2 regions of the Nonomuraea sp. KM88 genome follow, and region 2 is predicted to be linked to the other one. Evidence: predicted binding sites of a transcription regulator. Region 2 holds the regulator's gene; the other holds the start of a gene.
The links. Region 2 encodes HspR, which represses chaperone genes until heat shock. Its sites were predicted from a motif close to ANTTGAGTCNNNNNGACTCAANT; they were not measured.

Region 1: lon (endopeptidase La) is a predicted target of HspR. The motif match lies at 4,931-4,953, and genes of this name have one in related genera.

What each region holds. Positions count from the first base shown of each region.
Region 1 is NZ_JBQQCC010000003.1:30,644-45,746, reverse strand. It holds gene ACTWPV_RS09885 (Lrp/AsnC family transcriptional regulator) at 1-967, shown strand, start outside; gene ACTWPV_RS09880 (phenylacetate--CoA ligase family protein) at 964-2,325, opposite strand; gene ACTWPV_RS09875 (response regulator) at 2,405-3,064, opposite strand; gene ACTWPV_RS09870 (sensor histidine kinase) at 3,061-4,581, opposite strand; gene lon (endopeptidase La) at 4,967-7,324, shown strand; gene ACTWPV_RS09860 (MarR family winged helix-turn-helix transcriptional regulator) at 7,430-7,867, opposite strand; gene ACTWPV_RS09855 (methionine ABC transporter ATP-binding protein) at 8,245-9,222, shown strand; gene ACTWPV_RS09850 (methionine ABC transporter permease) at 9,219-9,875, shown strand; gene ACTWPV_RS09845 (MetQ/NlpA family ABC transporter substrate-binding protein) at 9,886-10,707, shown strand; gene ACTWPV_RS09840 (hypothetical protein) at 10,843-11,427, shown strand; gene ACTWPV_RS09835 (AMP-binding protein) at 11,542-13,077, shown strand; gene ACTWPV_RS09830 (S1C family serine protease) at 13,300-14,517, shown strand; gene ACTWPV_RS09825 (ABC transporter permease) at 14,585-15,103, opposite strand, start outside.
Region 2 is NZ_JBQQCC010000018.1:172,239-187,341, forward strand. It holds gene proC (pyrroline-5-carboxylate reductase) at 1-43, opposite strand, end outside; gene ACTWPV_RS39660 (proline dehydrogenase family protein) at 104-985, opposite strand; gene ACTWPV_RS39665 (hypothetical protein) at 1,044-1,502, shown strand; gene dnaK (molecular chaperone DnaK) at 1,737-3,611, shown strand; gene grpE (nucleotide exchange factor GrpE) at 3,611-4,201, shown strand; gene dnaJ (molecular chaperone DnaJ) at 4,223-5,401, shown strand; gene ACTWPV_RS39685 (heat shock protein transcriptional repressor HspR) at 5,405-5,755, shown strand; gene clpB (ATP-dependent chaperone ClpB) at 5,761-8,331, shown strand; gene ACTWPV_RS39695 (hypothetical protein) at 8,574-9,236, shown strand; gene ACTWPV_RS39700 (tetratricopeptide repeat protein) at 9,461-9,991, opposite strand; gene ACTWPV_RS39705 (hypothetical protein) at 10,150-10,485, shown strand; gene ACTWPV_RS39710 (TetR/AcrR family transcriptional regulator) at 10,490-11,149, opposite strand; gene ACTWPV_RS39715 (SDR family oxidoreductase) at 11,179-12,903, opposite strand; gene ACTWPV_RS39720 (CapA family protein) at 12,953-14,047, opposite strand; gene ACTWPV_RS39725 (DUF397 domain-containing protein) at 14,695-14,919, opposite strand; gene ACTWPV_RS39730 (helix-turn-helix domain-containing protein) at 14,976-15,103, opposite strand, start outside.

The DNA.
Region 1 (15,103 bases), on a different contig from region 2:
CAAGATCCTCGCCGCGCTGCACGTGAACGGCAGGGCCAGCTGGACCGACATCGCCCAGCTGCTCGGCATCTCCACCACCACGGTGGCGCGGCGGGCCCAGCAGCTGTTCGCGGCTGGGCTGGTCCGCGTGGCCGTGCTGCCGCACCTGGAGTGCGACGGTCCTGTCAACACCTTCATCGTACGGCTCACCTGCGCGCCCGGCAGCCAGCTGCGGGTCGCCGGGCTGCTCGCGGCCAACCCCGACGTCCGCTACGTCACCATCGTCACCGGTGGCTACGACATCGTCTTCGAGCTGGTCGCGCCCAAGGACCGCGACCTCTACTCGATGCTGGTCGAATTCGTGCACGCCATCCCCGGCGCCCAGCAGAGCAGCGCCGACCTGGTGCTGCACACGTACAAGGTCAGCTACGACTGGAGCGTCCCCGTGCTGGGGGAGCAGGCGGCGTCGTTCGCGGTGCCGCCGCGCGCCCGGACGTGCGGACGCTGCCACCTCGACGACGTCGACCGCGAGGTGCTGGCCGCGATGCGGGAGGACGGGCGGGCCAGCTTCCAGTCGGTCGGGCGGCGTCTGGGCATCAGCGAGAGCACCGCCAGGCGGCGGCTGGAGAGCCTGCTGGAATGCGGCTGCGCCATGGTGACCACGTTCATTCCGGCCGCCGCGCTCGGCTACGAGGCCGAGATCCTCTTCTGGCTGTCGGTCGAGCCCAGCCTGCAGGACAGCGTGGCCGAACGGCTGTCGGGCGAGCGCGGCGTGCGGATGATCGCCTCCATGCTGGGGCAGGCCTCGCTCGTGTGCGAGGTGATCGTCCCGACCACCGCCGACATCCACCGCTTCACCTCCCGCACGCTGGCCTCGATCCCCGGCATCCACTCCTGGACGGCCGGCGTGCAGGTGCTGACCGTCAAGCGCGGCTTCCTCATGGTGCCGTGGGCGGAAGACCGCATCGCCGCCGCCCTGACCGCCTAGCGGGTGTAGCGGTGCTTGGCGCCCGGCGGGAAATACTCCGGATCGCCCGACTCGCGAAGGCGGATGAACGGCGGCTGCCGCGCGGCGGGCACGTAGTGGGCGAACTCGCTGTTCAGCCGGAGCAGCTGCGCCAGGATCGACTCGCCCGCCGCCCGGGCGATCTCCTCCGATGGCTTCTCGTCCGGCATCAGCTCCACCGTCACCGTGAGATGCCGGTCGCGGTCGGCGTCCTCGCTCACCTCCAGCACGAACTTGCCCGTCACCCGGCCGCTGATCGCGGGCTGCTCCAGGCCGATCGCGATGTTCTCAGGGAAGACGTTGGCGCCGTAGTAGGAGACGGTGAAGTGGCTGCGGCCGAACACGTACACGAAAGGGCGCTCGGGGCCGCGCGCGGCCGGCTCGAAGCCGTGCCGGCGGACGAAGGCCAGCATCTCGTCGTACGCGACCAGCCCGCCCTCGTCGGCGATGTGGTAGCGGATCAGCGGGACCCCGTTGTCGCCCGAGAACAGCAGCGTGCCCTGGTGCTCCTCGAAGAACCGCACCTCGGGGTCGTACTGGACGAGGGTCGGCAGCCGCGACTCGCGGAAGAGCTCCCTGGCGGCGTCGGGACGGGCGGACAGGAACCGGCGGATCTCGACCGACAGCGGGGTCTCGTTGCCCAGCACGCCCGCGTCCGCGGTGCCGTAGAGGGAGGCGATGCCGCGTACCGGGTCCTCGATCCCCGCCCGACCGGCGACCAGCGCGCGCCACTCCTCGCTGAACACCTCGCCCGCCGTGACCAGCCTGACGTTCCAGCGGTGCCACGGAAGGTCCTCGGTGTCGATGACGTTCTTGAGGAACGGCGGGTAGCCGAGCAGCACGACCTGGTCGAAGTGGGGGGCGAGCTCCGGCAGCACGCGCAGGATCTCCCTCCGGTCGGTCCCTGGGGCGACCACGGTGATCGGGTAGCCGCGCGCGGCCAGCTGGCGGCAGCACTCGACCGTGAACAGGCCGCCCACCCAGGTGCCGAGGGCGAAGCAGACGACGGCCAGGGTGCGGCGTTCATGGGCGGCGAACGAGTCTCTGAAGACCTCCTCGAAGCGGGCGGCGATCACCTGCTCGTCGGCCGCCGACCTCGGCCAGAACGACGGCTCGCCGGTGGAACCGGACGACACCGCCACGATGTCCCCGATCACGCCGCCCCTGCACAGGTCAGGGAGGGGATGGCGACGCGTGTAGGTCTCCTTGGTCGTCATCGGCAGCCGCGCGAAGTCCTGAGACGTACGGATCTTCCCGGGATCGATGGAGTTCTCCGCCAGAAAGGCGCGATAGGCGGGAACGCTCGCCGCCACCTGCTGGAAGAGCGCAACCGGGTCCATCAGCCGACTCTACGGCGAACCCGCCCCCAACGAAACGCCCACACCCGCTGCTTACCCGGTGGTCGCCGCCGTGAGCGTCTCATTCGCCGGGGCGGACCAGACCCGTCTCGTAGGCGAAGACGATCGCCTGGGCCCGGTCGCGCAGCCCGAGCTTCATCAGCACCCGCCCCACATGCGTCTTGACCGTCTGCTCGGCCACGAACAGCTTGGCGGCGATCTCCTGGTTGGACAGTGCCTGGGCGACCAGGGCGAGCACCTCCGTCTCCCGCTCGGTCAGCTCGTCGAGCCGCCGCCCGCCCGGCACCGGCCGTGGACCGCCGAGCCGGGCGAACTCGTGGATGAGCCGCTTGGTGATCGACGGGGCGATGAGCGCCTCCCCACCCGCCACCACCCGCACCGCCTCCGCGAGCTGCGCGGCCGAGGCGTCCTTGAGCAGGAACCCGCTGGCTCCCGCCCGCAACGCTTCGTAGACGTAGTCGTCGAGGTCGAACGTCGTCAGGATGAGCACCTTCGTCGACTCCTGGCGGGCGAGGATCTCCCTGGTGGCCTCGAGACCGTTCATGACCGGCATGCGCACGTCCATGAGCACCACGTCGGGATCGAGCTCGGCGGCCCGATCCACGGCCTCCCGCCCGTCGGCCGCCTCGCCGGCGACCTCGATGTCCGGCTGGCCGCTCAGGAACACGGTGAACCCCGTGCGCACCATCCCCTGGTCGTCGGCGATCAGAACCCGGATCAAGCGTTCTCCCTCGTCACGATCGGCAGCACTGCGCGTACCTCGAAGCCTCCACCGGACACGGGCCCGGCGTCGAGCGAGCCCCCGAGCAACGCCGCCCGTTCCCGCATCCCCACGAGCCCTTGCCCCGCCCCGCGCGCCGTGTCCTGGCCTGGCCCGCGAGCGGTCTCGCCGCCCGCCCGACGTGCCCCGTTGCGGAAAGCCTCGTGCGGGACGTCGGCAGGGACATCAGCAGGGACATCAGCAGGGGCGCCGGAGCCGCCGGTGCCCGCGGCGCCGCCGGGGCCGCTGCCCGGACCGTTGGCCACGCACAACCGCAACTCGTTCCCGTCGCGGGTGATGTCCACCGCGACGGGCGCTCCCGGCGCGTGCCGCATCACATTGCTCAGCGACTCCTGCACGATCCGGTACGCCGACAGCTCAACGGCGGGCGGGAGCCCGTCGAGCGGGCCCGACCGCTTGACGAGCACGGCCAGCCCGGCGGCGCGGGCGTTGGAGAACAGCTCGTCGATCCGGTCGAGCCCCGGCTGGGGCGCGGTGTCGGTGCGGCCGTCCTGGTCGCGTAGCACGCCGAGGACCTGGCGCAGCTCCGCGATCGCCTCCAGCGACAACCCGCGGATCTCGGCCAGGCCCGCCTCCAGCTGCACCGGGTCGCCGGCCGCCTTGAGCGGCACCGCCTCCGCCTGGATCGCGATCACCGACATGTGGTGGGCGACCACGTCGTGCAGCTCGCGGGCGATGCGGGTGCGCTCGGCCAGCACGGCCTTGGCGCTCTCGGCGACCTGGGAGCGGAGCTCCTCGACCACGAGCTTGGCCGTGGCCGAGCGCCTGACTCGTACGTTGTAGCCGAACAGCACCGCGACGGCCGTGACGACCGATACGAGCGGCATCGAGTTGGGGTCGGCGATCCAGGCGGTGAGGACCGTGAGGATCCAGACGACCCAGGTGATCTGCCGGTCGCAGCGCACGGCCACGGAGTAGAGGACCAGCAGGTAGGCCACGATCACGGGGGGCGCGTAGGGCAGGGCTCCGGGCGGCCCGGCCGTCTTGGCCACCCAGAGGACGAGGGGCATCGACACGAAGGCGACCCGCCACGCGGCCAGCGGCCAACGGTCGCGCAGCGCCACGGGCAACGCGACCGTCAGAGCGGTGAGGTAGGTGAGCTGCTCGCCGACCGGCAGCCGGGCCCGGAGACTCCAGTCGTTCACCATGGACTGGGTCACCCCGAACAGGGCGAAGGCCAGCGCCAGCTCGGCCAGCTGGAGGAGGTTGACCGTCCTCAGCGGCACGAGCACCGCCAGCCAGCGCGGCACGGTGAAGACCAGGCGGCGGGGGGACGGTGGCGGGTCGGCGTCACCCTGCCACAGGGCCCGCGCGAAGGGCCGCACCAGCCTCAGCGCCACATCGCTCGCCGGCCCGTCGCTCCACCGTGGCGAGTCACCCCTGACGTGCTCGTCGCCGGGCGCGGCATGCGGACCCGTAGCGGGCAGGGCGCCAAGGGCTCCGTCGGGCCCTGCCACGGGCCCTGCCACGGGCCCTGCCACGGGCCCTGCCACGGGCTCTGTCGTGGGTTCCGTCGCGAATGTCGAAGGCTCCGTCGCGGGCATCGTCGCGGGTTCCGTCGCTGGTCCGGCGCCGGTCGTGCGGTCGGCTGCCTCGCCGGAGGCCGCGCGGGAACGGCCGGGACGCCGGCGGGCGAGGTCGCGGGCGCGTCGGACGGAGATCACCTGGTCAAGCTTACGGTCGGGCCGTCGTCGGCCGCGTCACACCAGGGGTTGATCCCGCTGTCGCCCTCAGGTATCCGATTACATGCTTACGATCGCCGTGAGCGAACATCGGCAAGGAAGGGAACAATCCGAGGCTCCGATGAATTGAGTCGGATGTACTCAACCCTTTGGAGTTCGCATGAGTGAGAGCTTGATCCTTCCGGTCCTGCCGCTCGACGACGAGGTCGTCCTGCCGGGCATGGTGGTTCCGCTGGACCTGTCCGACTCCGACGTGCGCGCTGCCATAGACGCGGCCCGTGCATCTGGTGGCAACAAGCCGCGGGTCCTCCTCGTTCCCCGCATCGACGGCCGTTACGGCGCCATCGGCGTGCGCGCGGTGGTCGAGCAGGTCGGGAGGCTTCCGGGCGGCGAGCCCGCAGCCGTGGTGCGCGGCGTCGACCGCGTCCGCGTGGGCACCGGCACGACAGGCCCCGGCGCCGCGTTGTGGGTCGAGGCCGACACGATCGACGCCGTCGCCGCCGGCGAGCGCGCCCAGGAGCTGGCCAGGGAGTACAAAGCGCTGGCCACGACGATCCTGCAGAAGCGCGGGGCCTGGCAGGTGGTCGACCAGGTCAACCAGATCGACGACCCCTCGGTGCTGGCCGACAGCTCCGGCTACACCCCCTGGCTGAGCAGGGCGCAGAAGGTCGAGCTGCTCGAGGCCGCAGATCCCGCCGACCGGCTGGCCAAGCTGGTCGAGTGGTCGCGCGAGCACCTCGCCGAGCTCGACGTCGCCGAGACGATCCGCAAGGACGTCCAGGAGGGCATGGAGAAGCAGCAGCGCGAGTTCCTGCTGCGCCAGCAGCTCGACGCGGTGCGGAAGGAGCTGAAGGAGCTCAACGGCGACTCCGAGACCGAGGAGGAGGACTACCGCGCCCGCGTCGAGGCGGCCGACCTGCCGGAGAAGGTGCGCGAGGCCGCGGTCAAGGAGGTCGACAAGCTGGAGCGGACGCCCGACCAGTCCCCGGAGACCGGCTGGATCCGCACGTGGCTCGACACGATCCTCGACATCCCGTGGAACGACCGCACCGAGGACACCTACGACATCGCAGGCGCACGGGCCGTGCTCGACGCCGACCACACGGGCCTGTCCGACGTGAAGGACCGCATCATCGAGCACCTGGCCGTGCGCAAGCGCCGCCAGGACAAAGGTCTCGGCGTGGTGGGCGGCCGCCGCAGCGGCGCCGTGCTCGCGCTGGCCGGCCCTCCCGGAGTCGGCAAGACCTCGCTGGGCGAGTCCGTGGCCCGGGCGATGGGGCGCAAGTTCGTCCGCGTCGCGCTCGGCGGCGTGCGTGACGAGGCGGAGATCCGCGGCCACCGGCGCACCTACGTCGGCGCGCTGCCCGGCCGCATCGTCCGCGCGATCCGCGAGGCCGGCTCGATGAACCCCGTCGTCCTGCTCGACGAGGTCGACAAGGTCGGCGCCGACTACCGCGGCGACCCCACGGCCGCCCTGCTCGAGGTGCTCGACCCGGCCCAGAACCACACGTTCCGCGACCACTACCTCGAAGTCGAGCTCGACCTGTCCGACGTGCTGTTCCTGGCCACGGCCAACGTCCTGGAGGCCATCCCCGGGCCGCTGCTGGACCGGATGGAGGTCGTCACGCTCGACGGCTACACCGAGGACGAGAAGGTCGCGATCGCCCGCGACCACCTGCTGCCCAGGCAGCTGGAGCTGGCCGGGCTGACCGCCGAGGAGGTCACGGTCGAGGAGGCGGCGCTGCGCAGGCTGGCCGCCGAATACACCCGCGAGGCCGGCGTGCGCTCCCTGGAGCGGTCGGTCGCGAGGATCCTGCGCAAGGTGACCGCCAAGGACGAGTTGCCCGTCACGGTCGGAGAGGACGACCTGGTCGGCTACATCGGGCGGCCGAGGTTCGTGCCGGAGTCGTCACTGCCCGAGTCCCGCCAGCGCACCTCGGTGCCGGGTGTGGCCACCGGCCTGGCGGTCACCGGCGCCGGCGGCGACGTGCTCTACGTGGAGGCGTCGATGGCCGACCCGGAGACCGGCGAGACCGGCCTCACGCTGACCGGCCAGCTGGGCGACGTGATGAAGGAGTCGGCCCGGATCGCGCTGTCCTACCTGCGCTCGCACGGCGCGGAGCTGGAGCTGCCGGTCACCGCGCTGAAGGACCGCTCGGTCCACGTGCACTTCCCCGCGGGTGCCGTCCCCAAGGACGGCCCCTCGGCCGGTGTGACGCTGACGACCGCGCTGGCCTCGCTCCTGTCGGGGCGGCTCGTCCGCGGTGACGTGGCCATGACCGGCGAGATTTCGCTGACCGGGCGGGTGCTGCCGATCGGCGGCGTCAAGCAGAAGTTGCTGGCCGCGCACCGCGCGGGCATCACCACCGTCCTCATCCCGGCCCGTAACGAGCCGGACCTGGACGACGTGCCCGAGGAGGTCCGCGACGAGCTGACCATCCACGCGGTCAGCGACGTGCGCGAGGTCCTGGATCTCGCGCTCACCCCGGCTCAGGTCGCCTCCTCCGTGGCGGCCTGACCCCCACCGCCCGCCGTATCCGAACATGTCCGGGTACGGCGGGCGGCGTGTCTGCGCCCGTGGCTTCGGCGGCGGGATGTCGTTCGCGGCCCTGGCCGGGGAGTGTCAGCCCCGGCCGTGTGAGCCGTCCGTCACCAGCAGGGCCTCCAGCTGCGTCAGGAGCGAGACCGCGCGTTCGGCGTCCTCCCCGTCCGGTACGGCCCGGCGTACCACCTCCGCCACGGGTGTGGTGGCCCGGCGGAACAACGCCTGCACGGTGGTGTCGGGGACGCGCACCCGGGTGCGCCGGCCGTCGTCCGGGTCGGGTTCGGTGGCCAGCAGGCCGCGCTCGCGCATCCGGGCGACCGAGGCCGACACGTGGCTCTGGGCGAATCCCGTGCGGGCGTGGATCTCCCCGACCGTGCTTCCCGGATGGCCCAGGACGTCCTCGAAGACCGCCTCCTCCCCGGGGGTGAACATCGGCTCTCCCTCGTCGCCCGTCGACATCGACAGCTCCACCAGCCGCCGCCCCAGCCTGCGCAGTCTCGCGGTGTTCATGACCATGGCAGGACATTACATCGCTACCGATGTATCTCCAGCGATATAAATAGCGAAGTGACACGAATCACGCGTCGACCGGGGAATGGGGGCATCTCGCCGCGTCGTTAGCAACGGCGTGAACGAGGCATACGCGAACGACCAGGGCGCCCGCCGGGGCGTCTCGTGTTGTCGCATGCGTATGGGGCGAATTCCAGCCCATTAGAGCACCCCGTCCGCCCGTTCTCCTCGAAGGTCCTCATGATCACACCAGGTTTCGTGCTGCGCAGGCTGAGCCACCTGCCCTTCCACCCGGGCATGCGCTGAACGCCGGCCACCTGCTGTTCGATCCTGTACGTTTCCGCGGCCCCGACGACGGCCGCCCACAGTGGTGGGGATGATTCGTGATCCAGGCTTCAGGCCTGCGCAAACACTATGGCGAGACCGTCGCCCTGGACGGTGTCGACCTGCACGTGCGCGAAGGCGAGATCTACGGCGTGCTCGGCCAGAGCGGCGCGGGCAAGAGCACGCTGCTGCGCTGCGTCAACCTGCTCGAACGCCCCACCGCGGGCACCGTCACGGTCGCGGGCCAGGATCTGACCGCGCTCGGCGACGGCGAGCTGAACCGGGCCAGGCAGCGCATCGGCATGATCCACCAGCACTTCGCGCTGCTCTCCTCGCGCACGGTCGCCGGCAACGTCGCCTTCCCGCTGGAGGTCATGGGCGTGCCGCGGGCCGAGCGCCGGCGCAGGGTCGCCGAACTGCTGGCCCTCGTGGGGCTGGACGGGCGCGGCAAGGACCGCCCCCACCAGCTCTCCGGGGGGCAGAAGCAGCGGGTCGGCATCGCGAGGGCGCTGGCGGGAAACCCGTCGGTGCTGCTGTCGGACGAGGCCACCTCCGCCCTCGACCCGGCCACCACCCAGTCGATCCTCGCCCTGCTCAAGCGGCTCAACACCGAGCTGGGCCTGACGATCCTGCTCATCACCCACGAGATGGACGTCGTCAAGACGGTCTGCGACTCCGTCGCCATCATGTCGGAGGGACGCATCGAGGAGTCGGGGGCCGTCGCCGACCTCATCAGGACGCCGGGTTCCCGCCTGACCAGGGAGATCTTCCCGCTGCCCGAGCCCGCCCGGCCCGGCGTGGTGACGCTGACGTTCACCGGTGACCCGGGCCGGCCGGTCGTGTCGGAGGTCGTGCGGAAGTTCGACGTGGACGTCAGCATCCTGGGCGGCTCGATCGAGGAACTGGCGAGCGGATCGGCCGGGCGGCTGCGCGTCGCGCTCGACGGAGCCGAGACCGGTGCGGCGCTGGCGTACCTGCGTGACTGCGGGCTGATCGTCGAAGTCGCGGGGGAGACCCGGGAAGGCAGGGCCGCATGACCTGGGAGGAGATGCTGCCCCTGCTGTGGCCGGCGACGGTGGAGACGGCGCAGATGGTCGGCTGGTCGACGTTGTTCACCGTGCTGTTCGGGCTGCCGCTCGGCGTGGCGCTCGTGGTGTTCGACCGCGGCGGGCTCCGGCCGATGCCGGCGCTGAAGCAGGCGCTCGGGTTCGTGGTCAACATCGGGCGCTCGCTGCCGTTCATCGTGCTGATGATCGCGATCATCCCGTTCACCCGCCTCGTCGTCGGCACCACGATCGGCACCGCCGCCGTGGTGGTGCCGCTCACGGTCGGTGCGGTGCCGTTCTTCGCGCGGCTGGTCGAGACGGCCCTCAGGGAAGTCGGTACGGACGTCGTCCAGGCCGCCCAGGCCATGGGCGCCGGCCGCGCGGCGATCGTGCGCAAGGTGCTGCTGCCCGAGGCGCTGCCCGGACTCGTGGCGGGCCTGACCGTGACCGTGGTCGCGCTCATCGGCTACTCCGCCATGGCCGGCACGATCGGCGGCGGCGGGCTGGGCGACCTGGCCATCCGGTACGGCTACCAGCGGTTCGAGACGCTGGTGATGATCGTCACCGTCGTGGTGCTCATCGTGATCGTGCAACTCCTGCAGAGCCTGGGCGACTGGGTCGCCAGGCGCCTATCGCACAAGTAAGGAAAGAATCATGAAATTTGGTCGCATTGTGGGTGCGGTTGCGCTGGCGTTGTCGCTCGCCGCATGCGGTACGTCGCAGTCCGCCACGAAGGAAGCCGAGTCGGCCGACAGCGTGCTCAAGATCGGCGCCAGCCCGGTGCCGCACGCCGAGATCCTCGGCTTCGTCAAGGAGAACCTGGCCCCGGCCGCCGGCCTCAAGCTGGAGGTCGTGGAGTTCACCGACTACGTGCAGCCGAACACCCAGCTCGACGAGGGCCTGCTGACCGCGAACTACTTCCAGCACAAGCCGTACCTCGACGACTTCAACTCTTCCAAGGGCACCGAGCTGGCCTTCGCCGCGCCGGTCCACCTGGAGCCGCTCGGCCTGTACTCGAAGAAGATCACCGAGCCGCAGGCGCTGCCGGCGGGCGCCACGGTCGCCGTCCCGAACGACGCCACCAACCTGGGCCGCGCGCTCAAACTGCTGGCCGACCACGGCATGGTCAAGCTGAGGGACGGCGCGGGCACCGCCGCCACCGAGCGCGACGTGACGGAGAACCCGAAGAACCTGCGCTTCCAGCCGCTGGAGGCGGCGCAGCTCCCGCGCTCGCTGGAGGACGTCGACGCCGCGGTGATCAACGGCAACTACGCGATCGAGGCCGGGCTCAAGCCCGCGTCGCAGGCGCTGGTGCTGGAGAAGGGCGAGGGCAACCCGTACGTCAACGGCCTGGTCGTGCGGGCGGGCCACGAGAAGGACGCGAACATCGTGACCCTCGGCAAGCTGCTGCGGGACCAGCGGGTCAAAGATTTCATCCAGCAGAACTACGCCGGCTCGGTGATTCCCGCACAATGATATTGAGAACGCGTGTGACGGCCGGGAATAACGGGTGATCAATGCCATTGCGGTGGCAAGTCATTTGTAAGCGGCGCGCAATCCGCCGGGCGTATTAAAACAGGGTCAGCAAAACCCTCTCCCGAGGAGGCCCAAGTGCGATTCGTCTCGCGAATCATGCTCGGCGTCGTCGCCGCCCTTCTGGTGGCGCTCATCGCTCCTGCCGCCGCGAACGCGACGGCAGGCGGCACGGCATCCGAAACCCGCTCCTACTACGTGAGCTGGGGACCTTATGACTCCACCGACCACAAGGCCGAGGCATCCGGCCACGTGGCGGTCGACAAGAAGCGCGTCAAGCACTGGTACGTGAAGTGGGTGCCGGTGAAGAAGCGGGTGTGCTGGGAGGACCGTAAGGGCCACAAGCACTGCAAGTGGGTCGTGAAGAAAATCAAGAAGCACGTGTGGCAGTGGCGGTACGACCACTCCTACACCGTGCGCAGCACCCTCTCCAACCACAAATGGTGGGGCCAGAACAAGTGCGCGTGGGAAACGTTCAAGGTTGTGCGTGAGGACGGTTCCTCGTATGTCGAGCGGTTCCGCAACTGCGACAGGCACCCGAGGCGCTTCTCCTTCCACGCCACGGACGTCGACCACATCTACGTGGACGTGAGCAGGGGCGGCCGTCACCACCCGACCGGCCACCACAGCGGCTGGCAGGACGTCTTCCACGCGGGCGCCTGACACGGCGGCGTAGGAGCCGCGGCCTCGACGACGGGGCCGCGGCTTCGCCATGCCGGAGGAAGCCCGCGAATCGGGTTATGGCGGGAGGGCAGGCGACCGAATACTGTTCTGTTCATGTATCCGGGAGCCATCGCAGCAGCCACCCCAGACAAGCCCGCTGTGATCATGGCGGGCTCCGGGAAGGTCGTCACCTACCGCGAGCTGGACGAGGAGTCGAACCGGCTGGCCCACCTGTTCCGCGCGGCGGGACTGCGGCCGGGCGACCACATCGCCTTCATGCTCGCCAACCATCCGCTCTTCCTGGCCATCGCCTGGGCCGCACACCGCTCGGGCCTGTCCTACACGCCCGTCAGCTCGCGGCTGCAGGCCGACGAGCTGGCCTACATCGTCGGCAACTGCGGCGCCCGCGTCTTCATCGCGAGCGCCGACCTGGCCGGCGTCGCCACCTCGATCGTCGACGCCACACCGGGCGTCGAGCTGCGGCTCATGCTCGACGGCGTGGCCGACGGCTTCGCGTCGTACGAGGAGGCGGTCGCGAAGCAGCCGCTCACCCCGATCGCCGACGAGTGCCTCGGGGCGGACATGCTCTACTCCTCCGGCACCACGGGGCGGCCGAAGGGTGTCAAGACGGCCTCCACGCACGGCCCGCTCACCGAGCCCGGGATGTTGTTCAAGCTCATCGAAGCCCTCTTCGCGCCGTCGTCCGGCAGCGTCTACCTCTCGCCGGCGCCGCTCTACCACGCCGCGCCGCTGCGCTACTCCCTGACGTTCCAGCGGCTCGGCGCGACGGTGGTGGTGATGGAGCGCTTCGACCCCGAGCAGTACCTGGCGCTGGTGGAGAAGTACGGGGTGACGCACTCGCAGCTCGTGCCGACGATGTTCATCAAGATGCTCAAGCTCCCGCCAGAAACCCGCGCAAAATACGATATTTCCTCGCTCAAGTATGCGATCCACGCCGCCGCCCCCTGTCCCATCCCCATCAAGGAACAGATGATCGACTGGTGGGGCCCGATCATCCACGAGTACTACGCGGGCACCGAGGGCAACGGCTTCCTCTACGTCGACTCCGAGAACTGGCTCCGGCGCAAGGGCACCGTCGGCCGCTCCCTGCTCGGCATCGTGCACATCTGCGACGAGGACGGCAACGACCTGCCGCCGGGCGAGCACGGCACGATCTACTTCGAGAACGGCGGCCGCTTCGAATATCACGGCGACCCCGGCAAGACCCGCGCGGCGCAGGACCCGCGGGGGAGGGGCTGGACGACCCTGGGGGACATCGGCTACCTGGACGCCGACGGCTTCCTGTACCTCACCGACCGCCGCTCGTACATGATCATCTCGGGCGGGGTGAACATCTACCCGCAGGAGGCCGAGAACGTGCTGTCGGTACATCCGAAGGTCGCCGACGTGGCGGTGTTCGGCGTGCCGGACGAGGAGATGGGGGAGCAGGTCAAGGCGGTGGTCGAGCCGGCGTCCATGGCCGAGGCGGGCCCAGGGCTGGAGGCGGAGCTGATCGCGTACTGCCGCGAGCGCCTCGCGCACTACAAGTGCCCCAAGTCGGTCGACTTCCGTGAGGAGCTGCCCCGCCACCCGACGGGCAAGCTCTACAAGCGCCTGCTGCGGGACGAGTACTGGCCGGCGCAAACGTAAAAGTTCGGCCACGGTCGGAAAGCGCCGGCGGCGGCCGGGAGCAGGGTGGGGCCGCCGTCCGCGAGAAATTTCTGACCACGATCTCGCTCCCTGCGACCGGCCCTTGACCAGCGGTGATAAACGACATGTCAAAGCGCCCCGACGCGGCCGATCACGACCTTAAACGGCTCTTACGCGTGACTTGGCACTCTTGAGTCATCGGGACTTGAGGGAGATGGACGAATGGACGCGAACGAGCCTCGCGAGCAGAGCACCGGCGGGTGGAGCCAGTTCGGGGCCACCCCGCCGTCCGCCGGGGGCTTTCCCCGGCGCGACACGATCAGGATGGAGCAGCCGCCGCCCCCGCCGCCCGCGCCGCCGAAGAAGCCGGGTTTCTCCGCCGGCAGGAAGGCGATCGCCGGGCTGGCACTGGCCGCGGTGGCCGTCGGCGGCGGCGTCGTGGGCGCCGCCGTGGCCACCTCGTTCCAGCCCGAGCCGGTCGCCAGCACCGGAACGCCGAGCCCCGTCTTCAAGCCCGCCGCCGACCAGCTGACCGTCGCCGACGTCGCGGCGAAGGTGCAGCCGACCGTGGTGATGATCAAGGGCCAGACCCGTGAGGGCTCGGGAGTCGTGCTGTCGGAGGACGGCCTCATCCTCACCAACAACCACGTGGTGGAGCCCGGCGGCGGGCAGATGACCGTCAAGTTCAGCGACGGAAAGACGGCCAAGGCCACCGCCGTCGGCACCGATCCCGCCACCGACCTCGCGGTCATCCGCGCGGAAGGGGTCTCGGGGCTGCCCAAGGCCACGCTCGGCGACAGCGACAAGCTCAAGGTGGGCGACGCCGTGCTCGCCATCGGCAGCCCTCTCGGCCTGGCCGGGTCGGTCACGGCGGGCATCGTCAGCGCGCTGGACCGTACGCTGACCACTGGCGACGAGCCGCGCCAGCAGCTCCCGCCGAGCTGGCCCCAGCAGCAGGAGAGCAGCGGCACCACGATCGGCGGGGCGATCCAGACCGACGCCTCGATCAACCCGGGCAACTCCGGCGGCGCGCTGGTGAACGCCGCGGGCGAGCTGGTCGGCATCAACACCGCGATCGCCTCCGAGGCGGCCGGCGGCGGCGTCGGCTTCGCCATCCCGGTCAACACCGCCAAGCAGGTGTCCGAGCAGCTCATCACCAGTGGCAAGGTCACCCACGCCTTCCTCGGCGTGAGCGTCACCGACGCCACCGGCGACGTGCCGGGCGCCCTGGTCCGGCAGGTCACGGCGGGCAGCCCGGCGGAGAAGGCCGGTCTGCAGGAGGGCGACCTCATCACCAAGATCGCCGGCAAGGCGGTTGACGGCGGAGATACTGTGGTGGGACAGGTCAGAGGTTTCAAACCCGGCCAAGAGGTCAAGATCACATATATGAGGGACGGCAAGGCCGACGAGGTCACCGTCACCCTCGAAGAGAAAAAATAACAAGGACCCCCTCATGGACGGGTGTGCCGTTGAGATCGCTGCGGACTCGGCGGCACACCCCCCATGATCAGGAGAATCGGCGGCCCTCGTCGCGGCGGTAGGCCCATCCGGCGGCCACCGCCGCGGCCACGGTCCACACGGCCAGCATGACCACCGAGACCAGGTCAGGGCTGGTGCCCGCCGTCACCGCCCACAGCAGCTCGGCCGCGCCCCTCATCGGCGTGTACGGCGAGACGACCCCGATGAAGTCGGGCAGGTAGGCCGGTGGCACCAGCAGCCCGCCGAGGATCGCGAGCGGGAAGAACAGCAGCTGCGACACCGCGATCACGGCCTTCGACGGCAGCACGTAGCCGAGGAACAATCCCATCAGCATGAACGGGATCCCGCAGGCGACCAGCACGCCCAGCCCGGCCAGCAGCCTGAGCGGCGTGATCGTCGCCTCCGTCAGGAACGCCGCCACCAGCAGCACGGGCACCACCGAGGCGAGCATGACGGCCAGCGTCGACAACATCCGCCCGGCGAAGCGCGGGAACGGGCCCGCGGGAAGCGTGCGCAGGTAGGCGTTCCACGGTTGCTCGCGGTCCGT
Region 2 (15,103 bases):
GCAGCGCCTCGCCCATCTTGCCCGTGCCCAGAATCGCGATCATTTCCGCCCCTCGAGGAATAGACGCTGATGCAGCTTACCGGCCCGTCCCCGGCATCGCGGGCTAGCCCCGCGACAGCAGGGAGCGCAGGAAGAAGGCCAGGTTGCGGGGGCGCTCGGCCAGCCGGCGCATCAGGTAGGGATACCAGTCGGCGCCGTAGGGGATGTAGACGCGCATCGTGAAACCGAGGGCCGCCAGGCGGGCCTGCTCGTCGGGGCGCACGCCGTACAACATCTGGTATTCGAAGCCGGCCGGGTCGCGGCCGTCGAGCACGGCGAGTGTCGAGGCGATGCGCACCAGCCTGGGGTCGTGGGTGGCGACCATGGGATAGCCGGCGCCGGCCATCAGCACTTTCAGGCAGCGTACGAACGAGCGGTCGATGTCGGCGGTGGAGGTGTAGGCGCCGGGAGCGGTGTAGGCGCCCTTGCACAGCCGCACCCTGGCGTCGCCGAGCTGCTCGCAGCGGTCGAGCGAGTCGGGCAGGTAGGCCTGCACCACCACGCCCACGTCGGGGTGCTCCTTGCGCAGCGCGGCGTGCACGGCGTGCAGCATGGCGATCGTGTCGTGCTCCTCCGCGTCGAGCGTCACGGTGACGTTCCTGGCCGCCGCGGCCCTGCAGATGGCCGCGGCGTGGTCGAAGGCGAGCTCCTCCGACAGCCGCAGCCCGAGGGCCGTGAGCTTGACCGAAACGTCGGCGCCCGCCGGCAGCAGGCGGAGCAGCGACAGGTAGGCAATCACGGTGTCCTCGGCCTGGACCCGGCCGGTCACATCCTCGCCGAGGTGGTCGACGGAGACGCGCAACCCCCTGCGGGACAGCTCGTCGACCGCGCCGCCGACGTCGCCGGCGACATAGCGCCTGACCACATCCCTGGTCAGCGGCGACGCGGCGATGAGGCGCTCGGCGCGCCGGCTCTTGGAGACAGCGAGCAATGCCTGACGGAGCACATGACCAGACTATGGTGAACCGGCGGCCGGCGGGATCCGTGGTAGGGGTATGCGGACAATGACAGCGCCCCTTCTGGCCGGATGTCTGATGCTGGCGACGAGTTGCGGCACGGCCCAGCCTGCCGAGCGGGTCTCCTCCCCCAGCCAGGACAAGCCGCCCGTCGTGTCCAGCCCGGTCGGCACCGTGCCCAGCAAGGCGCCCCCGAAGGGCCCCAAGCAGGTCAAGCCGACGGGCGACGCCATCAACGTGCACAAGGCCCGCTGGGCCAAGGCCAAGCCGGTCGCCAAGGGCAAGGAGCTCCAGCTGACGTGGGAGTCGGGGGTGGAGCCCTGCACGGTACTGGACCGCGTCAAGGTCAAGGAGACGTCCAAGCGCGTCACGGTCACCCTGTACGAGGGCACGTCCCCCAAGGCGAAGAACGTCTCCTGCATCATGATTGCGATCGAGAAGACCACCACGGTCAAGCTCAAGAAGCCGCTCGGCGAGCGCAAGGTGGTGGACGGCGCCAAGCCGTAACGCGAGCAGCCCGCCCCGCGACCCCCCGGCGACGCACCCCCGCGGCGCCGGGGGTTTCGCTGTGCGCGGAACCTCAGAACCCGCTGCCCCGTTGCGCGTGATGTGGCCTTTGTTGCGGGAATGTCTCGGCGCTCATGAGGGTTGAGTCGAGTAGGCTCAAGTCGTTTGCCAAAGACGACACACATCCGTTAGCTTGAGTCTGCCAGACTCAACTTTGACCACAAGGACTCACTCATGGCACGTGCGGTAGGTATCGACCTTGGGACGACCAACTCCGTCGTCTCGATCCTCGAGGGCGGTGAGCCCACCGTCATCGCGAATGCGCAGGGCTCGCGGACCACGCCGTCCGTGGTCGCCTTCGCGAAGAACGGCGAGGTCCTGGTCGGCGAGGTCGCCAAGCGCCAGGCGGTCACCAATGTGGACCGGACGATCCGGTCGGTCAAGCGGGAGATGGGCACCACCTGGTCCCAGGAGATCGACGGCAAGAAGTTCTCGCCGCAGCAGATCAGCGCCTTCGTCCTGCAGAAGCTCAAGCAGGACGCCGAGGCCTACCTGGGCGAGAAGATCACCGACGCGGTGGTCACCGTCCCCGCCTACTTCAACGACGCCCAGCGCCAGGCCACCAAGGAGGCCGGCACGGTCGCGGGCCTCAACGTGCTCCGCATCATCAACGAGCCGACCGCCGCGGCCCTCGCCTACGGGCTCGACAAGGAGCAGGACCAGACCATCCTGGTCTTCGACCTCGGCGGCGGCACCTTCGACGTGTCCCTGCTCGACGTCGGCCAGGAGGACGGCCACGGCTTCGTCGAGGTCAAGGCCACCTCCGGCGACAACCACCTCGGTGGCGACGACTGGGACCAGCGCGTCGTCGACGAGCTCGTCAAGCGCTTCCAGAACGCCCACGGCGTCGACCTGGCCAAGGACAAGATGGCCCTGCAGCGCCTGCGCGAGGCGGCGGAGAAGGCCAAGATCGAGCTGTCCAGCCAGTCCGAGACCAACATCAACCTGCCCTACATCACGGCCTCGGCCGAGGGTCCGCTGCACCTCGACGAGAAGCTGACGCGCGCCGAGTTCCAGCGGCTGACGGCCGACCTGCTCGAGCGGACCAAGGGCCCGTTCAACCAGGTCATCAAGGACGCCGGCATCAAGGTGGCCGACATCGCCCACGTGGTGCTCGTCGGCGGCTCGACCCGCATGCCCGCCGTCTCCGAGCTCGTCAAGGAGCTGACCGGCGGCAAGGAGCCCAACAAGGGCGTCAACCCCGACGAGGTCGTCGCCATCGGCGCCGCCCTGCAGGCCGGCGTGCTCAAGGGCGAGGTCAAGGACGTCCTGCTGCTCGACGTGACCCCGCTGTCGCTGGGCATCGAGACCAAGGGCGGCATCTTCACCAAGATCATCGAGCGCAACACGACGATCCCGACCAAGCGCTCCGAGGTCTTCACCACGGCCGAGGACAACCAGCCGTCGGTGCAGATCCAGGTCTACCAGGGCGAGCGCGAGATCGCCTCCTACAACAAGAAGCTCGCCACGTTCGAGCTGACCGGCATCGCCCCGGCGCCGCGCGGCATCCCGCAGATCGAGGTCACCTTCGACATCGACGCCAACGGCATCGTCAACGTCTCCGCCAAGGACCTGGGCACGGGCAAGGAGCAGACGATGACGATCACCGGCGGCTCCGCGCTGCCGAAGGACGACATCGAGCGGATGATGCGCGAGGCCGAGTCGTACGCCGAGGAGGACAAGAAGCGCCGCGAGGAGGCCGAGGTCCGCAACAACGCCGACGGGCTCGCCTACCAGACGGAGAAGTTCCTCCGCGAGAACGACGACAAGGTCCCCGGCGAGATCAAGACCGAGGTCAACGACGCCCTGGCCGAGCTGAAGAAGGCTCTGGAGGGCACCGACACCGACGTCATCCGCACCTCGGCGGAGAAGCTCGCCACCGTCAGCCAGAAGATGGGTTCGGCGATCTACGCCCAGAGCCAGGGCCAGCAGGCCGGCGGCGAGGGGGCCCCGCAGGACGCCGCGTCCGGTCAGGAGGGCCAGAAGGCCGATGACGACGTGGTCGAAGCCGAGATCGTCGACGAAGACCAGCCGAAGAAGGACAAGTGATGCCGGCGCGTGAAAACGGGCACGAGGAGCCAGTGATCCGCGACAACCGCAAGATCGACCCCGAGACGGGCCAGGTGCGCGAGGCCCCGGCCGACGAGCAGGAGGCGCCCGCCGAGGCGCCGCAGGCGCAGAACGGCGAGCTGGCGGCCCAGCTCGCCGAGCGGACCGCCGACCTGCAGCGGCTGCAGGCCGAATACACCAACTACCGCAGGCGGGTCGAGCGCGACCGGGTGGCGGTCCGCGAGCAGGCGGTCGCGGGGGCGCTGACAGAGCTCCTTCCCGTGCTCGACGACATCGGAAGGGCCCGCGACCACGGCGAGCTGACCGGAGGCTTCGCGAAGGTGGCGGAGTCCCTGGAAGCGGTGCTCACCAAGCTGGGGCTCAGTCCCTTCGGACAGAAGGGCGACCCGTTCGACCCGACGGTCCACGAGGCGCTGATGCACAGCTACTCGACCGAGGTGACCGAGCCGATCGCCGTCGAGGTGCTGCAGCTCGGCTACCGGATGGGCGACAGGGTGCTACGCCCGGCGCGGGTGGCCGTCGCCGAGCCCGAGGACGCCACCCCCGCGTCCGATGACGACGACAACTGACACGAGGACGAAGGGCCGTAGATGAGCACCAAGGACTACTTGGAGAAGGACTACTACGCCGTCCTTGGTGTGCCCAAGACCGCCACCGCCGACGAGATCAAAAAGGCCTACCGGAAGCTGGCCAGGCAATACCACCCCGACACCAACAAGGGCGACGCGACCAAGGAGACCAAGTTCAAAGAGGTCTCCGAGGCGTACGACGTCCTGTCCGACAGCAAGCGCCGCAAGGAGTACGACGAGGCGCGCACGCTGTTCGGGTCCGGGGTGGGCGGCCAGCGGGCCGGCGGCGGTGGCGGGTTCCCGTTCGACTTCGGCGACCTGTTCGGCGGCACGGCGCAGCCGGGTTCCGGCGGAGGCGCGGGTGACCGGCTCGGCGACCTGTTCGGCGGGCTGTTCAACCGGGGCGGCTCCACCCGCACCTCGACCACGTCCAGGCCGCGGCGCGGCCAGGACGTCGAGTCCGAGGTGACGCTGACGTTCACCGAAGCGGCCGAGGGCACTACGGTGTCGCTCAGGCTCACGAGTTCGGCCGCCTGCGCCGCGTGCACCGGCACGGGCGCCAGGGCGGGCACGACCCCCAGGGTCTGCCCCACCTGTGAGGGCACCGGGGCGGCCAGCCGCAACCTGGGCAACTTCGCCTTCTCCGAGCCCTGCCGCGACTGCAAGGGCCGCGGGCTGATCGTGGACGACCCGTGCCCCGTGTGCGAGGGCAACGGCCGGGCCAAGAGCACCCGCACCATCCAGGCCCGCATCCCCGCGGGGGTGGCCGACGGCCAGCGGGTCAGGCTCAAGGGCAAGGGCGCCCCGGGCGAGAACGGCGGCCCCGCCGGCGACCTCTACATCCAGACGCACGTCAAACCGCATGCCGTGTTCGGCCGGTCGGGCGACAACCTGACGATCACCGTCCCGGTGACGTTCACGGAGGCCGCTCTGGGCGCCGAGATCAAGGTGCCCGTCCTCAAGGGCATGCCGGTGACGCTGCGCATCCCCCCGGGCACGCCCAACGGCCGCACGTTCCGCGTGCGCGGCAGGGGCGTCACCCGCAAAGACGGCACCAAGGCCGACATGCTCGCGACAGTCGAAGTGGTGGTGCCGAAGACGCTCGACGACAAGTCGCGCGAGCTCCTCACCGAGTTCAACACCGCCAACGCCAGTGAGGACCCACGCGCTGAGCTCATTCAGCGAGCCAGAAGCGAGTAGCCGATGGACGCCAACTATTTCGACCTGTCAGATGACACACCCGTTTATGTGATCTCGGTGGCCGCGCAACTGTCGGGGCTGCATCCCCAGACCCTGCGCCAGTACGACCGGCTGGGGCTGGTCAGCCCCGGCCGCACCGCGGGGCGCGGCCGCCTCTACTCGACACGCGACATCATCCAGCTCCGCGAGGTGCAGCGGCTCTCCCAGGAGGATGGCATCAACCTCGCGGGCATCAAGCGGATTCTCGAGCTCGAGAACGAAGCGCTGCGGCTGCGGGAGGAGGTTCACCGCCTGCGTGCCGAGATGCGGATGGTCCGAGCGCTGATCCGCTACGAGCTGCCACCGGGGGCCTAGAAAAGATGGACTACAAGCTCACCCAGAAGAGCCAGGAGGCGCTCTCGGGTGCCATGCGGCGTGCCGCCGCCGAGGGCAACCCCGAGATCGCCCCCGTTCACCTGTTGACCACGCTGCTCTCCCAGACCGGCGGCACCGCCGTGCCGCTGCTCGAAGCCGTCGGCGCCGACTGGCGCGCGCTGCGGGCGCGGGCGGAGGAGCAGCTGGCAACGCTGCCGAAGGCGCAGGGCGCGACCGTGGGGGCGCCGTCGAGCTCGCGCCACCTCCTGACGGTCATGAACACCGCCGCCCAGCACGCCAACCGGCTCGAAGACCTCTACGTCTCGACCGAGCACCTGCTGGTGGGCCTGGCCGCCGACGGCGGACCCGTGGCCGACCTGCTGAAGGCTCAGGGCGCGACGCCGCAGGCGCTGCTCGACGCCTTCGAGAAAGTACGCGGCCACGCCCGCGTCACCAGCGAGACCCCTGAGGACACCTACCAGGCGCTGGAGAAGTACGGCGTCGACCTGACCGAGCACGCGAGGGGCGGCAAGCTCGACCCGGTCATCGGCCGCGACTCCGAGATCCGCCGCGTCATCCAGGTGCTCAGCCGCCGCACCAAGAACAACCCGGTGCTCATCGGCGAGCCGGGCGTCGGCAAGACCGCCGTCGTCGAAGGGCTGGCCCAGCGCATCGTGGCCGGCGACGTGCCCGAATCGTTGCGCAACAAGCGGCTGATCTCGCTCGACCTGGGCGCGATGGTGGCGGGCGCGAAATACCGCGGCGAGTTCGAGGAGCGGCTCAAGGCCGTGCTCTCCGAGATCAAGGAGAGCGACGGGCAGATCGTGACGTTCATCGACGAGCTGCACACCGTCGTCGGCGCGGGGGCCGCCGAGGGCGCGATGGACGCCGGCAACATGCTCAAGCCCATGCTGGCCCGCGGCGAGCTGCGCATGATCGGCGCTACCACGCTCGACGAATACCGCGAGCGCATCGAGAAGGACCCCGCGCTGGAGCGCCGCTTCCAGCAGGTCTACGTGGGCGAGCCCACGGTCGAGGACACGATCGCGATCCTGCGCGGGCTCAAGGGCCGCTACGAAGCCCACCACCAGGTGCAGATCGCCGACAGCGCGCTGGTGGCCGCCGCCGCGCTGTCCGACCGCTACATCACCAACCGCTTCCTCCCCGACAAGGCCATCGACCTGGTCGACGAGGCCGCCTCGCGGCTGCGCATGGAGATCGACTCCCGTCCCGTGGAGATCGACCAGCTCCAGCGCAACGTCGACCGGATGAAGATGGAGGAGCTGGCGCTGTCCAAGGAGACCGACGAGGCCTCCGTCCAGCGGCTCGAACGCCTGCGCCAGGAGCTGGCCGACCGCCAGGAGGAGCTCAACGCCCTCGTCGGCCGCTGGGAGCACGAGAAGGCCGGGCTCAACAAGGTCGGCGAGCTGAAGAAGCAGCTCGACGAGGCCAGGAGCGCCGCCGAGCGGGCCCAGCGCGACGGCGACTTCGAGGCCGCGTCCCGGCTCATGTACGCCGAGGTGCCGCGGCTGGAGCAGGTGCTGAAGTCCGCGTCCGAGGCGGCGCAGCCCGACAACACCATGGTCAAGGAGGAGGTCGGGGCCGACGACATCGCCGAGGTGATCTCGTCGTGGACCGGCATTCCCGCGGGGCGGCTCCTGGAGGCGGAGACGGCCAAGCTGCTGCGCATGGAGGAGGAGCTGGGCAGGCGGCTCATCGGCCAGCAGCAGGCCGTACAGGCCGTTTCCGACGCCGTACGCCGCAGCCGGGCCGGCATCGCCGACCCCGACAGGCCGACGGGCTCGTTCGTGTTCCTCGGGCCGACCGGTGTGGGCAAGACCGAGCTGGCCAAGGCGCTGGCGGAGTTCCTGTTTGACGACGAGCGGGCGATGACCCGCATCGACATGAGCGAATACTCCGAGAAGCACAGCGTGGCCAGGCTCGTCGGCGCGCCCCCCGGCTACGTCGGCTACGAGGAGGGCGGCCAGCTCACCGAGGCCGTCAGGCGGCGCCCGTACACCGTGGTGCTGCTCGACGAGGTGGAGAAGGCCCACCCCGAGGTGTTCGACATCCTGCTGCAGGTGCTCGACGACGGGCGGCTGACCGACGGCCAGGGCCGCACGGTCGACTTCCGCAACACGATCCTGATCCTCACCTCCAACATCGGCTCGCAGTTCCTCGTCGATCCCAAGCTGGAGAACGGCGCCAAGCGCGAGGCCGTCATGGGGGCGGTGCGCAACTCGTTCAAGCCGGAGTTCCTCAACCGGCTCGACGACGTGATCCTCTTCGACGCGCTCGGCTCCGAGGAGCTGGCACGCATCGTCGACCTGCAGGTCGACCGCCTGGCGCAGCGCCTGGCCGACCGCAGGCTGACGCTGGAGGTCACGCCGGCGGCCCGCGAGTGGCTGGCGCTGACGGGCTACGACCCGATGTACGGCGCCCGCCCGCTGCGCCGCCTGGTCCAGTCGGCCATCGGCGACAAGCTGGCCAAGGCGGTGTTGTCGGGCGAGATCGCCGACGGCGACAAGGTCATGGTGGAGCTCGGCGACGACGAGCTGCTCATCCAGCGCGGCTGAGGCCTGGCCGGGAGCCCGGAGACCCGAACGGTTTCCGGGCTCCGCGAGCTCCGCGGGCTCCGGCGTGTCATGCCGCGGTCATGCGGCATGGAGCTGGGTAAGGTTCGCCCCACACTTCGGACAAGCCGCGCTCCCCCGGCCGGCCGGCTGGCTACGTTCAGCGTTCGTCAGATCAGCGAAATCGATCAGGGGGACGTGCAGTGTCATCCCAGAAAGTCCGAAGCATCCTCGCGGTGGCGGCGGTGACCGCTGGTGTCACGTGGTGGGCCGCGACCCCCTCGACGGCTGACTCCTGCTCGAACACCAAGCCGGTCGTGTTGTCGCCGGACTCGGCCCTGTCCTTCTGCCACGAGCAGTCGAGGGTGGACATCAACGACGGCGGCACTGGCGGCAGCCGGATGGTCGCCGAGGAGTCGGGCAAGCTGGCCATGGCGACCGGGCGGCTGGCCAGGCAGCTGGGCCTGACGGGCCTGGCCGCCGGAAAGTCGGCGCTGGGCGGCGCCGACATCGGCGGGGTCGCGGCGACCTGGGGCATGCCGATGCTGACCTCCGCCTCGCCCGTGGTGTTCCCCACGGTGCCGGGCCGGGCCGGCATGAAGGACGTGTCGACCCTGTCGAGCGTGCCGGCGCTGCCCTCCCTGCCGTCCCTGCCCGAGACGCCGCTGCTCGCCAAGCTGCCGGCGGAGATGTCGCTCGGCCAGGCCGCCCACAGCAGCCGCATCGCGGGCTCCCGCATCCCGTCGCCGAAGGACCTGGACAAGCCCGTCCGCGAGGTCGGCGAGGACGTCATCGGCGTGCTGCTGCCGAAGGCGGTGGAGAGCGTCGAGGGCACCTCGATGCTGACCGGCGGCCGGTCGGCGGTGCCGGGCGTCACGGGGGTCACCGACGGCCTCGGCCTGCGGTGAGCACGCAGTCCGCCGTCCATCTCGTCCGGGCGCGGAACGTGCCTGCCGCGCCCGGATCTCCATAACCGAAGGGGCCGCAGCCGTCCGGCCGCGGCCCCTTCGCATCCTGCCGCCGTTCTGCGGGCCCTGTTCTGCGGCGCTGTTCTGCGGGCATGCCGCAGCGAACTCCGGCCACCGGCGGCCCCGCCCTGGGACGGGCCGCGACGTCGCGCGAGGCGATCGGGTCAGGAGACCATCTCGTCGAGCTCGTCCTCCGGGAGCCCGAGATCGACCCTGATGCGGTAGCGGGTGCGCAGCAGCGCCACCTGCTCGGGGTCGTTCTCGTCGCAGTCGAGGACCGCCTGGGTGGCCCATTCGAGCCCACCCCGGAGGTCTCCGTAGGCGACGAGCGTCTCGGCGATCGTGTGGGCGGTCGCCGTGGAGACGTCGCCCTCGGCGCGTATCGTCTCGATGACCTCCCTCGCCTCGTCGGGCCTGTCGAGCTCGAAGAGCGTGTCGGCGATGCCGGCACGCGGGTCGAAACCCGCCTCGCCACCGTCCTCGACCGCGCGCTGGAAACACTCCATCGCGCGCGCCGGCTGGCCCGCCGCCCGCCACTCCTCGGCGGCGAGGACCAGGATGGAAGCCCGGGAGACGTCGCCCGAGGAATAGTCGAGCGCGACGTCGTAGAGCCGACTGGCCAGGGAATCGTGGTCGTCGGCCAATAGAGCCTGCTCAAGCAGACGATCAAGGTGCTCACGGGTCACATGCGCCACACCGCGAGACTACCGAGCCGCCCGGCCGTTTGCCTGGCCAATCCACACACTCACAAATCGGTAACGACTCGCCCAACTCTGCGTCCCCTGAGCGTGTTCGTGCAGGTCACAGGGCATATAGCAGATGCTCCGCTGTCAAGCGAGCGAAGGGGGCCGTGATGGGCGTGTCCAAGCAGATGACCTTCACGCTGGCCTGCGCTGTCGTACTGTCGGCCCTCGTCCCCGGCCTCGCCGGCTATCTGTCGGCACGTCTCGAGGCCATCGAGTCGGCGGAGCGCAGCCTGCGCGCCCTGGAGACCCGGCTGCACATCAGGGAGGCCAGGGACGCGCGTCCCGTCTCCTACCCGGGGCCGTGCCTGCGCACGCCTGCCGCGCCGGGTTATGAGGAACTGCCGACGGCCGCGCTCGGCCAGCGGCGGCACTGGCAGCCGGACGACGTGCCCGCCTGGCTGCCCGGTCTGGTGACGGAGCCGCCGTACGCGGGCGGCCACTGAGCGCTCAGTCGTGCGGCGACCATGAACGCAGCTGGCGGGAGAGAAAGCCGCGGATCAGGTGTTTGGCCGCCTCAATGATCTCCGGTTCCCCGTCGGGATCGCGGCGGAAGGCGAGTTTCAGCACCGCGTCGCCCGCCTCGACCGCCACCAGCACCGCGAGGTCGAGCTCGGGGCTGTCGGCCAGGCCGAACTCCTTCAGGAACAACCCGCGCAGCCGCCCGGCGATCACGGTGTTGTTGTCGGAGTCGGAGTCGAGCAGGTTGAGGTCGACGACGTCACCGAAGTGCAGGCTCTTGAAGCCGGCGACCGTGCGGTGCATGTCGACGTATTCGTCGATGATCGCGTCGACCGCCTCCCACCACCCTCGGTGGTCCTCCTCCAGGAACTTGCGGTCGACCCGGCGGACGAACTCCTCGACGTTGCGCCGGGTGAGCTCCTGCGTGATCGCGCGCTTGTCGGGAAAGAACTGGTAGACCGACCCGATCGCCACGCCTGCCCGTTCGGCGATGCGGGTGGTGGACAGGGCTTCGTACCCGGTCTCGTCGAGCAGTTCGGCGCAGGCGTCGAGCATGCGCTCGACGCGCCGGGCGCTGCGGCGCTGTGCGGGTTGCCGCCTGAGTGCTTTGGGCTGGCTGCAGTCTTCATCAATTTGCGGCGAGGACACGGAATCATCTTCTCCCGTACGTGCGATCGTTACCCGCGATTTCTGGATACCGACGTGGTTCCGGTCAACCGTGCCAGCCCGCGCATCGCCCGTGGCGAAATCCGCGATAGGGCGTATCCGATTTTTCCTTCCAGGTTGACCGGAACGACCGCCTGATTTCTGTGCACCGCACGCAGAACGTGCGCGGCCACGCGCTCGGGTGGATATCCGCGCCGCGCCAGGCCGCGTACGGCGTCGTCGTGCAGGTCCGCACCGGTGTACATGGCGTTGCGGGCGATGGCCGTGGAGACGAAGCCCGGGCAGATGGCGCTCACCCCGATGTCGTGCCCGGCCAGCTCGGCCCGCAGGCAGTCGCTGAGCATCTTCACCGCGGCCTTCGAGGCGGAGTACGCGGGCAGCAGCCGTGAGGGCGCGAAGGCGGCCAGGGAGGCGATGTTGACGATGTGGCCGCCCTGGCCGCGCTCGACCATGGCGGCGGCGAACAGGCGGCATCCGTGCACGACGCCCCACAGATTGATGTCGACGGTCCTGCGCCAGTCGTCCACGGTGTGGTCGAGAAACGATCCGACGACCGCGATTCCGGCATTGTTCACCACAATGTCCGGCACTCCATATTGGGCGATGATATTTCGCGAGAAGTTCTCCATTTCCTCCGTATCCGCGACATCGACCCGCACCGCGTGTGCCGTACCCCCGAAGTCCTTCCCGATCGTCTCGGCGGCCCGCCGGGCGGCGGCGAGATCGATGTCCGCGCAGACCACCTCGGCGCCGTGCGCCGCGAACGCCCGCGCCGTCGCCAGCCCGATCCCCGACCCGGCCCCCGTCACCACCACCAGCCGCCCGCCGAACGTCCTCCGCCCGCCCCCCACCCGCGCCCGCCGCAACGCCGTGCCGGCCCGGGCGCCCTCGACATGGCAGGCGAACTCGGCGATCATCCCGGCGACGGCGCCGGGACGGCTGCGGTGGGCCCAGTGCCCGGCCGCGAGCCTGCGGCGCCACAACCCGCTCACCCACCGGTCGAACGAGGCCGGCAGCGCGGGCGTCACGAACCGGTCCCGCGTGGCCTCGATGATCTGCACGGGCACGTCGGAGACGCTCGGGTCGAGGCCCGGGTCGCCGAGCGTGGCGGCCATGTTGCGCCGGTAGAGCCAGAGCCCGTTGCGCCCGTCCTCGGCCAGGGTGGGCGCCGGATGCCCCGGCCGTGGCGTGACGCCCTCGCCGAGCAGGGCGCGGGTGACGATCCGCGGCATGACGGAGCCCCAGGCCAGCTCGGGCAGCGCGGGCAGCAGGAAGGCGCCGATGTACCACGACCTCATCCGCTGCGCCGCGACGTCACGCCGCCGCCCATGCCGCATGAAATGCCGCATCTGCCGCAGCCCTGGCCCGCCCAGGCTGGTGAACGAGGCCACCCGGTCACGGATGCCCTCCCGCGCGACGGCCTCCCAGCCCTGCAGCGATCCCCAGTCGTGGCCCACGAGGTGGACCCTGGACTTGCCCACGGCGTCGAGCACTGCGCCGAGGTCGGCGATCAGGTGGTCGAAGTCGTAGGCGCGCCGGTCGCGCGGGGCCGAGGACCTGCCCGCCCCGCGCACGTCGTAACGCACCACGTGGAAGCGGTCGCGCAGGAGCGCGGCCACCTCGTCCCAGACGCGGTGGGTGTCGGGATAGCCGTGGAGGAGGACGATCGTCGGCCGGTCGGGGTCACCCTCCTCGAAGAGCGCCAGGCGTACGTCACCGGACTCGACCCACCGCATCGCGACCTCCTATTGGACGCACTGTCCAGCAGAATACCAACGGGAGGGATCACTTGCCGGGCCGGGCCGACAGGCCCGTACACGAGCGCAACTCCTTCCAGTCCGCGACCGCCCGCGTCCTGGACGAGCCCTTCATCGGCACCGGGACGCCGCCCTGGATGGTGGCCGGCGTCCAGCTGTCCTTCAGCACCTTCCGCCCGTTGATCGTCAACGTCAGCACCCCGGTCCTGCCCGTGGTCGCCGGGTTGGAGTTGTAGAAGACGAAGTTGCCCATGCCGTAGTTGACGTACGCGTTCTTGAGATAGCCCGACCCGAGCAGGATGTGGGCGTGCCCGCCGACCACCACGTCGGCGCCCGCCTCGACCAGCTTGGGGGCGAGCGAGCGCTGCGCCGGGTTGGGGCACTTCTGCATCTCGGTCCCCCAGTGCAGGTGGACGATCACCGTGTCGGAGTTCTTGCGCGCCTTGCGTACGGCCCGGAGCAGGCTCGCCTCGTCCTTGGCCGAGGCCAGCCCGCCCTTGCCGGACGTGGCCGTCCACGACTGGATGAACTCCGCGTCCATGACCTGGGTGGCCCCGATGATCGCCACCCGGTTGCCGTTCACGGTCTTCCGGTACGGCCGGTACGCCCGCGCCGCGTCCTTCCCGATCCCCACCACGGGGAACTTGCTGCGCTTGATCGCCGCCAGCGTGTCGGCCAGCCCGTCGTCCATGTAGTCCATGCCGTGGTTGTTGGCCATGGACGCCACGTCGACCCCGGCGGCCTTCAACGCGCTCAACGCGCTGGGCGGGGCTCTGAACGTGTACTGCTTGCCCGGCGCCGGCGTACCTCCGGTGGTGATGGCCGTCTCCAGGTTCACCATGGATAAATCGGCCTTGCGCAACACGCTCGCGATCGGCCCCAGAGCCGTGCGCGGGTTGGAGAGCCGGGGGCGCAACATCCCCTCGAAGTGCACGTCCCCGCCGAAGGCGATCGTGTACGGCCGCCGCTGCGGCGTCGGCTTCGCCGAGGGCGTGGCCGAGGGCGTGGAGGGTGCCCGCTGCTGCTCCACCTGCCCGCGTTGCGGCTCCCTCTCAGGCGGCGACGAGCATGCCGCCAGGGACACGACGACAGCGAACACCGGGAGGGCATGGGGGAGTTTCATCTACCGCCACTTCCACTCGAATCCTGTCTTCCAGGGATCGAGCATGCCATGCAGGGCGGTTACCGTGCAGTCCACACGTTTGACAATAAATCGGACATCGCGTCACGCGGCCCGTCGTTCCGCCTGGCCACACGCGCGACGGCCCGACGACCCACCACGGACAGCCGTGCGCCCTCCTCCGACGTCGACCGACCCCACCTGATCAGCGACGTCGGCCGCCGGAGGTCACGGGCGGCTCGGAAAGCGCGTCGTCGAACACGGGGAGCACCATTCATAGGGCGTCGCCCAGGGCCTGGCCTTTCCCGACCACCGCACAAGAACGGCCTGCGCCCCATCCAGGACGCAGGCCGTTCGCACCATATTTTTTCGCGGGAACGGGCCGGGAGACGGCCATTCATCTCGCCCTGTCGGGCCCCGGCAATAAATGCTTGAGAAAAGAGTGCGGGGCGCCGCTGTCACGGAGGCGGGATCGCGCGGATATCGGGGGCACCTGATGCGTGCCGCTTGATCAACCGGACTGTGGGTGTGCCATCATTGGAAGGTCTTCTGTGCTCAAGTCTGCAGGTGAGCCGGAGTGCGGCGAGGCGTGCCAGGCCTCGTCTCGAACGGCCCTGAAGGTTGTGTCAGCAACACGCCAGGGCCGTTCTCTATGCGCCGGCCCCTAGGGTGGCCATGTCGAATTCACCGTCACGGACTCCCGCGGTGAAAGCCTCCCACTCCGCCGGAGTGAAGACCAGGACAGGGCCGTCCTGCTCTTTACTGTCGCGCAGCGCGACATTACCGTTGGCCAAGGGTGCGACTTCAATGCAGGCGTCTGCGCCATTGCAGAAGGTGCTCTTCCGCCAAGCCGCCTCGACAGGTTGGATGTGCATGCTCTCCCCAAATAGACAAAGGGGCCCCATTGCCCCTTGTTGAGGTTTCGGTGTTACTAACGCCGCCACAGCATAGCTTTACGTTGGATGAGCACGCGCGACTCGTCCTCATCCAGCGCCTCCGACCTGATGTGGCCGAAGGCCGCCTCATAGCCTGCCACGCGTTCGAGATCCTCGACGAAGT